Regions from separate parts of the Rhizobium sp. ZPR4 genome, predicted to be linked through region 2. Evidence: predicted binding sites of a transcription regulator. Region 2 holds the regulator's gene; each other region holds the start of a gene.
What was found. The regulator PhoB, encoded in region 2, activates phosphate uptake and scavenging genes when phosphate is short. The targets are predictions, from matches to a motif close to TGTCATNNANCTGTCAT.
Positions count from the first base shown of each region.

Region 1: the regulator PhoB is predicted to act here: its motif matches at 1,253-1,269, upstream of ABOK31_RS08200 (LTA synthase family protein).
Region 3: the regulator PhoB is predicted to act here: its motif matches at 1,903-1,919, upstream of ABOK31_RS20810 (inorganic diphosphatase).

Region 1 covers NZ_CP157967.1:1,663,625-1,666,902, forward strand. The annotation lists gene ABOK31_RS08195 (NAD+ synthase) at 1-1,114, opposite strand, end outside; gene ABOK31_RS08200 (LTA synthase family protein) at 1,362-3,236, shown strand.
Region 2 covers NZ_CP157967.1:138,092-141,369, forward strand. The annotation lists gene pstB (phosphate ABC transporter ATP-binding protein PstB) at 1-233, shown strand, start outside; gene phoU (phosphate signaling complex protein PhoU) at 285-998, shown strand; gene phoB (phosphate regulon transcriptional regulator PhoB) at 1,029-1,712, shown strand; gene ABOK31_RS00710 (GcrA family cell cycle regulator) at 1,862-2,389, opposite strand; gene ABOK31_RS00715 (aspartate aminotransferase family protein) at 2,815-3,278, shown strand, end outside.
Region 3 covers NZ_CP157968.1:271,850-275,127, forward strand. The annotation lists gene ABOK31_RS20800 (SDR family oxidoreductase) at 1-727, opposite strand, end outside; gene ABOK31_RS20805 (GlxA family transcriptional regulator) at 923-1,861, shown strand; gene ABOK31_RS20810 (inorganic diphosphatase) at 1,967-2,569, shown strand; gene ABOK31_RS20815 (hypothetical protein) at 3,013-3,278, opposite strand, start outside.

The DNA.
Region 1 (3,278 bases), 1.5 Mb from region 2:
CTTCGAACAGATCGGACAAGGCCGTGGTGAAGCCGGTCACGGGATCTTCGATCGGCACGATGTCGTACCGGCAGCCGAGCGCCTTGGCACAATCGGCCGCATCCTTCAGCGAATCCGGCGAGGTATAGCGATAGGGCAGCATGACGGTGCGCACCCGCTCCTCGCCGAGCGCATCGACGGCAATCGCCGCGCAAATCGCCGAGTCGATGCCGCCGGAGAGGCCGAGCACGACCGACTTGAAGCCGTTCTTGTTGACGTAGTCGCGGAAGCCCAGCAGGCAGGCGCGATAATCCGCCTCCTCGCCTTCCGGAATATGCGCCATCGGCCCTTCGGCGCAGTGCCAAACGTCGCCGTTCTTTTTCCAGGTGGTGACCGCAAGGGCAGTTTCGAACTGGCTCATCTGGAAGGCCAGCGTCTTGTCGGCATTGAAGCCGAAGCTCGCACCATCGAAAACCAGCTCGTCCTGACCGCCAAGCTGGGCGGCATAGATCATCGGCAGGCCTGTTTCGATGACCTGCTTCAGAACCACCTGATGTCGCACGTCGACCTTGCCGCGATAATAGGGCGAACCGTTCGGCGATAGCAGAATCTCTGCGCCGCTTTCGGCCAGCGTTTCGCAGACGCCGAGTTCGCCCCAGATGTCCTCGCAGATCGGAATGCCGAGCCGCACGCCACGGAAATTGACCGGACCCGGCATGGCACCCTGATCGAAGACGCGCTTTTCATCGAACTCGCCATAATTGGGCAGATCCACTTTGTCGCGGACAGCGATCACCTTGCCACCATCGAGCACGGCAATCGAATTGTAGCGTCCGGTGCCATCCTGTCGCGGAAAGCCAACGACGATACCAGGGCCACCATCAGCAGTGTCGGTAGCGAGAGCCTCCACCGCTTTCCAGCAGGCGCGAATGAAGGCCGGCTTCAGCACCAGATCCTCCGGCGGATAGCCGGAAATGAACAATTCGGTCAGCAATAAGAGCTGGGCGCCTTCGCGCGCCGCCTCTGCGCGGGCCTCGCGCGCCTTGGCGAGATTGCCGGAGACGTCGCCGACCGTCGGATTAAGCTGCGCGACGGCGATGCGGATGGTGTGGGTAATCTGGCTTTGCTCTGTCATGCCATACATTTAGCGATGGCATCTTTCTTCCGCAACCGCCTTCCGCTTCCCGACACGCATCAAAGATCGTCCCACGCGCATAGGCAGTATTTTTACCCGGAAAAATACCAAGCTTGCCTTGCGGTTCAGGCACCGTTCATGACAGAAGCGTGACACTTATATGAATATTTTGTAGCTTTTGGAGAAATCATTGGTCGCATTGGTCATCGAGTCCGCCTTGGCGGGCAAGCTTGCCCTTTTCCAAAAGATCGACGGCGCGAGACAGAAGTCCGCCGCTCTGCGCCTGCTTTTGAGCCTTGCGCTGACCCTGCTTTTCTCCCTGTCTATCGTCATGACGGTCGAATGGGTTGCGCGCGGCGAATTCAACTCGGCTTGGACTTATCTCCTTTCAACATCCCGCCCGGGGCTTGCCACGATCAGCATTGTCATGCTGGCGATGCTGACACTGGATGCCCTGATCGGCCGCGCGCATCTATCCGCCTTGATCGTCGCCCCGCTGTTGCTTGTTCTGGCATTCATTTCCAGCCATAAGCAGAACTACCTCTCCGATCCGCTCTATCCTTCGGACTTTTTGTTCGCGCGGCAGATCATGGAGTTGATGCCCGTCATGGTGCGCGATCGCCCCTGGACAGCCGCAGCGCTCGCGATCGGCCTCCTCGTCGGCTTGGCTACCTTGATCCTGGTCTGGCGCTACATTAGCAGCCGCGCCGCGGTGCTTTCGCACAAGGAGCGCCTCGGACGGCTTTCGATCTGCCTGCCGCTAACAGTGCTTTTCGCCTCGCAGATGGACCCGACCCAATATTCCTACCTTCGCGAAAAGCTGGGCATCATTCCGATCGTCTGGGATCAGACAGAAAATTATAACCACAACGGTTTCGTGGTTGCCTTCGCGCTCAACCTGCCTATGGCCGACGTCAAGTCACCGGCCGGATATGGCCCTGGCGCCATCGACGCCCTGCCTGCAAGAAATTACGGCTATCTCTCCGGTCCGCGCCAAAAGCCCGACGTCATCATGTTGATGAGCGAATCCCTCTGGGACCCGACGCGCTTTGCCAACATCGCCTTCACGCCCGATCCGATGCCGACCATCCGCGCCAGACAATCCGGAAATGTCTTCTCGCCGGAATTCGGCGGCATGACCGCCAATGTCGAGTTCGAGGCATTGACCGGTTTTTCCAATGCCTTCTTACCCTATGGTAGCATTCCCTATCAGCAATATGTGCGCCGCCCGATGCCGTCGCTTGCCACCTTCTTCCGCGGCGAAGGTTATACGGCGCGCGCCCTTCACCCCTTCAGCGGCTGGTTCTGGAACCGCAACGAGGTCTATCGCGCCTTCGGCTTCGAGGAGTTTCACACCCAGGAAACCCTACCGGCCATGGACAAGCGCGGCATGTTCGCCGCCGACGATTCCCTCATGAAGGAAATCATACGCGAGGGAGACGCCGCCGAGCGCCCGTTCTTCTTCTTCGCCGTCACCCTGCAGGGACATGGCCCCTACGAAGCCGACCGCTACGCTGAGAATACCGTCGATATCGCTGGCAATCTGAACGATGGTGACCGTGCCGCACTTGCTACCTACGCGCAGGGCGTGCGCGAAGCCGATGCCAGCCTGAAGATGCTGATGGATTGGGCCGAAAAGCGCGACCGCGAAACCATCATCGTCCTCTGGGGCGATCATCTGCCGCCGCTCGGCAACGTCTATCCTAACACCGGCTACATGCCGCAGCAGGTCGCCACCCGCAAAGCCCCACTCGATGTCATGAAGAAGGAGCATGAGACGCCGCTCGTCGTCTGGTCGAGCAAGAAAGGCGCCCGCAAGGACATCGGCACCATCAGCCCCTCGCAGCTGCCCTATCATCTGCTGAAAACCGCCGGCTACGAGCATCCTTTCTACACGGGCTTTCTCGGGCGCGTGCAGAAGAAATACACCATCGTCGATCGCTACCAGCTTGCGAGCCGCGACAATCAGGCCTTTCCCGATTGGGCGCGCAAGGAGCAGGAGCTCGACCCGATAGTGCGCGACTATCGCTATCTGCAGCACGATATGATGTTCGGCCGCCAATATGGTCTGGAGCGCTTCTTCCCATCGCATGCAGAGCTGGTGAGCCAGGAGAACAGCTAGCCCCATCGCGAGCATGGGTTAATGCAGCGGTTTTGCCATAGC
Region 2 (3,278 bases):
GCTCGGCGCTCGATCCGATTGCAACAGCCAAGGTCGAAGACCTTATCCACGAGCTGCGGGAAAATTTCACCATCGTCATCGTGACGCATTCCATGCAGCAGGCAGCCCGCGTCTCGCAGCGCACCGCAATGTTCCACCTCGGCCATCTGGTCGAGGAGAACGACACCGATAAGATGTTCACCAATCCCGACGATTTCCGCACGCAGGATTACATCATGGGCCGTTTTGGTTGATGATGTCAGGCGCGCGGCTCATTTCACACAGTTCACCTTGAGGATAGAAAAATGGTCTCCACTCACATTCTCTCTGCTTACGACGAAGACCTGAAGTTCCTGACGCGCCGCATTGCGGAAATGGGCGGCCTGGCCGAGCAGATGGTTAGCGACAGCGTACGTGCGTTGGTCAACAGCGATGCCGGCCTCGCACAGAAGGTTATTTCCGACGACGTCGTTCTCGACCATGCCGAGCGCGAAGTCGGCGACAAGGCGATCGTCACGATCGCTCGCCGTCAGCCGATGGCAGCCGACCTGCGCGAAATCATGGGTTCGATCCGCATCGCCTCCGATCTGGAGCGTGTCGGCGATCTCGGCAAGAACACCGCCAAGCGCGTCATCGCCGTTCAGGGCACCGGTGTCCCCCGCCGTCTCGCCCGCGGCATCGAGCATCTCTCCGAACTGGCGCTGAGCCAGCTCAAGGAAGTTCTGGACGTCTACGCGACCCGGTCGCCCGACAAGGCCGTGTCGATCCGCGAACGCGACGAGGAAATCGACGCCATGTACACCTCGCTCTTCCGCGAGATGCTGACCTACATGATGGAAGATCCGCGCAACATCACCACCTGCACGCATCTTCTCTTCTGCGCCAAGAACATCGAGCGCATCGGCGACCATGCCACCAATATCGCCGAGACGATCTATTACATGGCGACCGGCGCCCAGCCCGAAGGCGAGCGCCCGAAGGACGATACCGCCAATACCGTCGGCGCGGTGACGGAATAATCTGGAAGCGAAAAAGGAGACCAAAGGCGCATGGTTCCGAGAGTTGCTGTTGTAGAAGACGAGGAAGCGCTCAGCGTTCTGCTGCGCTATAATCTTGAGGCCGAAGGCTTCGAGGTCGACACGATCCTCAGAGGCGATGAGGCCGAGCTGCGTCTCCAGGAGCGCATCCCCGATCTCCTGATCCTCGACTGGATGCTCCCCGGCGTGTCCGGTATTGAGCTCTGCCGCCGGCTGCGTATGCGGCCGGAGACGGAGCGCCTGCCAATCATCATGCTGACGGCCCGCGGCGAGGAAAGCGAGCGCGTGCGCGGGCTTTCGACCGGCGCGGATGATTATGTCGTCAAGCCGTTCTCGACGCCGGAGCTGATGGCCCGCGTCAAGGCGATGTTGCGGCGTGCCCGCCCGGAGGTTCTCTCCACGGTGCTGCGCTGCGGCGATATCGAGCTGGACCGCGAAACCCATCGCGTCCACCGCAAGAGCCGCGAAGTGCGGTTGGGGCCGACGGAATTCCGCCTGCTGGAATTCCTGATGTCCTCGCCGGGCCGCGTCTTTTCGCGGTCGCAGCTGCTCGACGGCGTATGGGGTCACGATATCTACGTCGACGAACGCACCGTCGATGTCCATGTCGGCCGCCTGCGCAAGGCGCTTAATTTCTCCAATATGCAGGATGTCATCCGCACCGTTCGCGGCGCGGGCTATTCCATGGAAGCCTGAGCGCAAGCCGCTCAGGCATCAACATTACTGCGTCACGCGTCTTTCAAGACGCGTTAAGGTCGCTGTAACCTCTTAAATTATGCAGTCGCGGCGGAAATAGAAAAACGGGCCTCGAGGGGCCCGTTTCTCTTTGGTTTTGCTTATGGCTTTCAGCCGTTGTTGCGCCGGCGATCATGCACGGGCTGGTAGGCCATGCGCTGATGATAGGTGCAGTAGGGCGACGAATCCGGGCTGTCATTGCCGCAAAAGTGAAAATCATCCTTCAGCGGGTCGCCGACCGGCCACTTGCAGGTGCGTTCCGTCAGCTCCGTCAGGCCGAGGCGGCGGGAGATCGGAACGACGACGTTCGATGCCGGGCGATATTGGATTTCGTTGACGGAATCGACCTCGATCTCTTCCTTCAGCATGGTTGCGCCCTGCTGGCGGGTGACCACCGCGCGGGTTGCAACGCGCGATCCGTAGGTCGCGGCGCGAGGCGCTGCGGCGCTACGCTTCGGCGTGCGCGCTGCGGTTGCCGTGCCGCCAGCCTTCGCTCGGCCGGGAAGGTTCAGGCGGTGCACCTTGCCGATGACGGCATTACGGCTCACGCCACCGAGCTGCGCAGCGATCTGGCTGGCGCTCAACCCTTCGGACCATAGCTTTTTCAGCTTCTCGACGCGTTCGTCTGTCCAATTCATGCCCTGTCTCCGCTGTCGCGTTTCCGATGGCAGAATCCCTCACCATTGCCTCGCATGGTAACAAGGCGCGAAACGCTCTAAAATTGTGGTGACTAGTTCCGCCGCATGCAGTCTAGCAATTGGTTTTTAACCTAGTGTGAGGCTGACTCCGTGACAAGAGTCGCGGGAATCTTGAGGAATCGATTTCGAGGTTTTCCCCAACTTGCTGTCCAGGCGTGGCATTTCTGCAATAGGCGCCGCCGAACCCAGCTCTTTTGCCCGCAAGCGCTATCTCGCACCTGCTAAAACGCCAGTTTTGTTGACATCGCGGTGCAAAACATCAATAGTGCCCAGGCCGCCGCAAGGCGGCATTTTTGATTTTTTCGGACCCGTTTCATCAAACGGAAGCGATCGGTCCTTAAAGTTGTGATCGAGGAGAAATGGCCATGGCCGAGACCACGCCGCTTTATGACACCTATATGCGCGCTCCGCTACGGTTCGAGCGAGGCGAGGGCGTCTGGCTGGTCACCGAAAATGGCGAACGCTACCTCGATTTCGCAGCCGGCGTCGCGGTCAACTCGCTCGGTCACGCCCATCCTCATCTCGTCGCCGAATTGAAGGCACAGGCCGACAAGGTCTGGCACCTGTCCAACCTCTATGAGGTGCCCGGTCAGGAAAAGCTGTCGAAGCGGCTGACGGAAGCGACCTTTGCCGACAAGGTGTTTTTCACCAATTCGGGCGCCGAGGCGCTGGAATGCGCCATCAAGACGGCGCGGCGCTATCAATTCGCCAAGGGGCATCCTGAAAAGTTCCACATCATCACCTTCGAGGGCGCCTTCCACGGTCGCACCATCGCGACGATCGCCGCGGGCGGTCAGGAGAAGTATATCGAAGGCTTCGGCCCGAAGGC
Region 3 (3,278 bases), on a different replicon from region 2:
CTTCATAAGCCTTCTGCAGATCGACATCTTCGAGCGAGGGGATCGTCGCCAATTCTCCCTGATCAAAGCCAACCAGCGCGGCATCGACCATGTCTTCGGTGGACATGACGATCTCCGATGGCAGATGCTCGACGGAGATACCGGCAACTGCCCAGAACTCCGTTGCGGTCGCGCCTGGCAGAACGGCCTGTATGCGAATATTCTTGTCCGCCAGCTCATGCTTCAGGGACTGGCTGAAGGCGAGGACGAAGGCTTTCGTGCCACCATAAACGCCATTCAGCAATTCCGGTGCGATTGCAACGATCGACGCGATATTGATGATGGAGCCGCCGCCACGCTGAACCAGGCCTGGCACTGCTGCGTAAGTGAGCCGCATGAGCGCAGTGACATTCAGATCAATCATCTGCTGCATCTTGTCGACATCAGCCTCCAGCAAGGGTGCCGCCCCGCCAAAGCCGGCATTATTGATGAGAAGCGTGATCGCTTCATCCGTTTTCAACACATGCTCCACACGACGCAGCCCGCCCGCGGAGCCGAGGTCTGCGGCGATCACTTCGACTTTGCGGCCCGTCTCGGCACGAAGCCGAGATGCGATCACCGAAAGCCGCTCTTCATTGCGTGCCACCAGAATGAGATCGAAGCCCCGATGGGCGAGCCGATGCGCGTAGACGGCGCCGATGCCCGAAGACGCGCCCGTTACCAATGCCTTGCCCGATGAATTTGTCATTGTTTCCATTCCTTGTCCTGCGGTGTCGTTATCCCGCCTACAATGACAATACGCTCGAATGCCGATGACCCAAATGTCATATTCACCACGTTTTCAGACATTCAAAATGCTGACCAATGGCCGGAACCGTAGAAAGTTGATGCCGTTTGCGACCGATAAGTGCTATAAACACCTTTTCCAGCCGTGAGTTTTGCCATGCATTCCATTGGATTTCTCGTCTTCCCCGGCTTTCAGGTCATGGGATTTACCGCGGTGACTGCCTTCGAGGTTGCAAATCTGGCGAGCGGGAGGGAGCTCTATCGTGTGACGCTGCTATCGGAGACAGGAGGGCACGTACGCTCGTCGGCAGGGTTCAGCGTCGAAACGGAGGCATTTGGCGAGACTGCATTCGATTCTCTTTTCATCGGCGCCGCGACAGAAGTTTCATCCACGTCTCCCGCGATCCTCGACTATATCCGTCGGGCTGCAAAATCCGCCCGTCGCGTCGCGGCTCCGTGCACCGGCGCCTTTGCTTTGGCTGAAGCTGGCCTGCTCGATGGCCGCCGCGCAACGACACATTGGGTTTTCGCGCGCGAGCTGCGGGATCGTTTTCCCGCCCTCAAGGTCGATGAAGACAAGATCTTCATCATCGACGGGGCCATCTGGACATCGGCGGGCATGACCGCCACCATCGATCTCGCCCTTGCGATGATCGAGAAGGATCACGGCGAGGAACTGGCGCGAACCGTAGCCCGAAAGCTCGTCGTCTATCATCGTCGCGCCGGCGGCCAGTCGCAATTTTCGACGCTTCTCGAGCTGGAACCGAAATCCGACCGTGTTCAACGCGCGCTCGATTTTGCCGGACGAAACCTGCGCAAGATCGTATCGGTCGAGGAGCTGGCGGAAGCGGCAAGCCTCAGTCCACGTCAGTTCAACCGCATCTTTCGCAGCGAAACCGGCCAGTCCCCCGCCAAGGCGATCGAGAACATGCGGGTGGAGGCGGCACGGCTGATGATCGAAGACGGCCGCCATTCGATGGACGAAATCGCCATCGAAGTCGGCTTTGCCGATCGCGAGCGCATGCGCCGCGCTTTCCTGCGCGTGCTCGGCCAACCACCGCAGACGATCCGCCGCAATGTTCGCGCATTCGGGTAGATGCTGAACCATGGGCACTTAGCTGTGCATTCGCTGATCTATGTCACAAGCCCGTAACAACCCCTGATTAGGGCGATAGCGTTCAACCTTAACGCGGGGGCGTATATGAAAAAGCTTATCTCCGTCATTGCAATGACGATCCTGTCCAGCAGCATTGCTTCGGCAGCCGACTACGTGTCCTATATCGACTATCCTCAGCCGAAGGACGAGAGCCGGGAATTCTACACCGCTATCGAAATTCCTGCCGGCAGCTTCACCAAATATGAAATCGATGCCAAGACCGGCCACATCGTCGTCGACCGCTTCCAGTCCATGCCGGTCGCCTACCCGGCAAACTATGGTTCCATCACCAGCTCGCTCGGCGGCGACGGCGATCCGCTCGACGCCATCGTCTATACGCGCGAACCGATCGTTCCCGGCGCCATCGTCCGCGTACGCGCAATCGGCGTGCTGAAGATGATCGACGGTGGCGAGGTCGACAACAAGATCGTTGCCGTACCCACCACGAAGATCGATCCGACCTATGACGGCATCAAGGAGATCTCCGATCTTCCGAAGCTGGAGCAGGACCGGCTGCAGGCATTCTTCCGTGTCTACAAACAGCTTCCGGACGCCCGAAAAGTCGTCGAAGTCGGTGGCTTCGACAATGCGGAAGCGGCGAAGAACGAAGTCGCCGCTGCCATCAAGGCCTATAGCGAGAAAAAGTGAAATCGACCGGAAGGGGCGGCATATGCCGCTCCTTCTGCTGCATGGTACGGAATGAACCTTCTTAGAGCCGAGCGTCATTGCGCCCCCACGATCGGTCAGCTCAAAGAGAGGTTCGCTCAGCGTGTTGCCTGTCGCAGCCTAACACCGTCGCCTCGAAGCACTCGTTACAACGATATGATGCGTAGTCTGTCGGCCGTATCAATCAACTATCCGCAGGTTTGATCTGATGCGGTACAGAGTTTCGGCCAATCCATCAGCACCAATAACCGCATAGTCATCTCATTAGGTTCGTATCTCTCTTCCAGTTCGGTCCAACTCTTGGGACCGGCAATGTCAAGGATACATCCGCCATAATGCTTGTTCGATGGCGCTGCCATACATCTTCGATGACATGAGCATGTTTCAAGCCAAGAAAAAGCCCGCATGAAGCGGGCTTTCTGATCTTATTCTGCTGCGCCTGCAGCCTTCGTCTTACGCGTGCGCTTCGGCTTTGCTGCCTCTGCAGCAGCCGGTGCGGGAGCAGCTACGGAAGCAGCCTTTGCCCGAGTAGCCTTCGGTGCTGCCTTGGTAGCAGCAGGCTTGACGGCGGCCGACTTTGCCGTTGCGGCGGGCTTGGTAGCCTTCGCTTTGGCCTTCGACGTCGCTGCCTTGCCTCCGGTCTTTGCCGCATTCAGAAGTGCGACGCGACGCTGGCGGTTCTGCTCGAGGG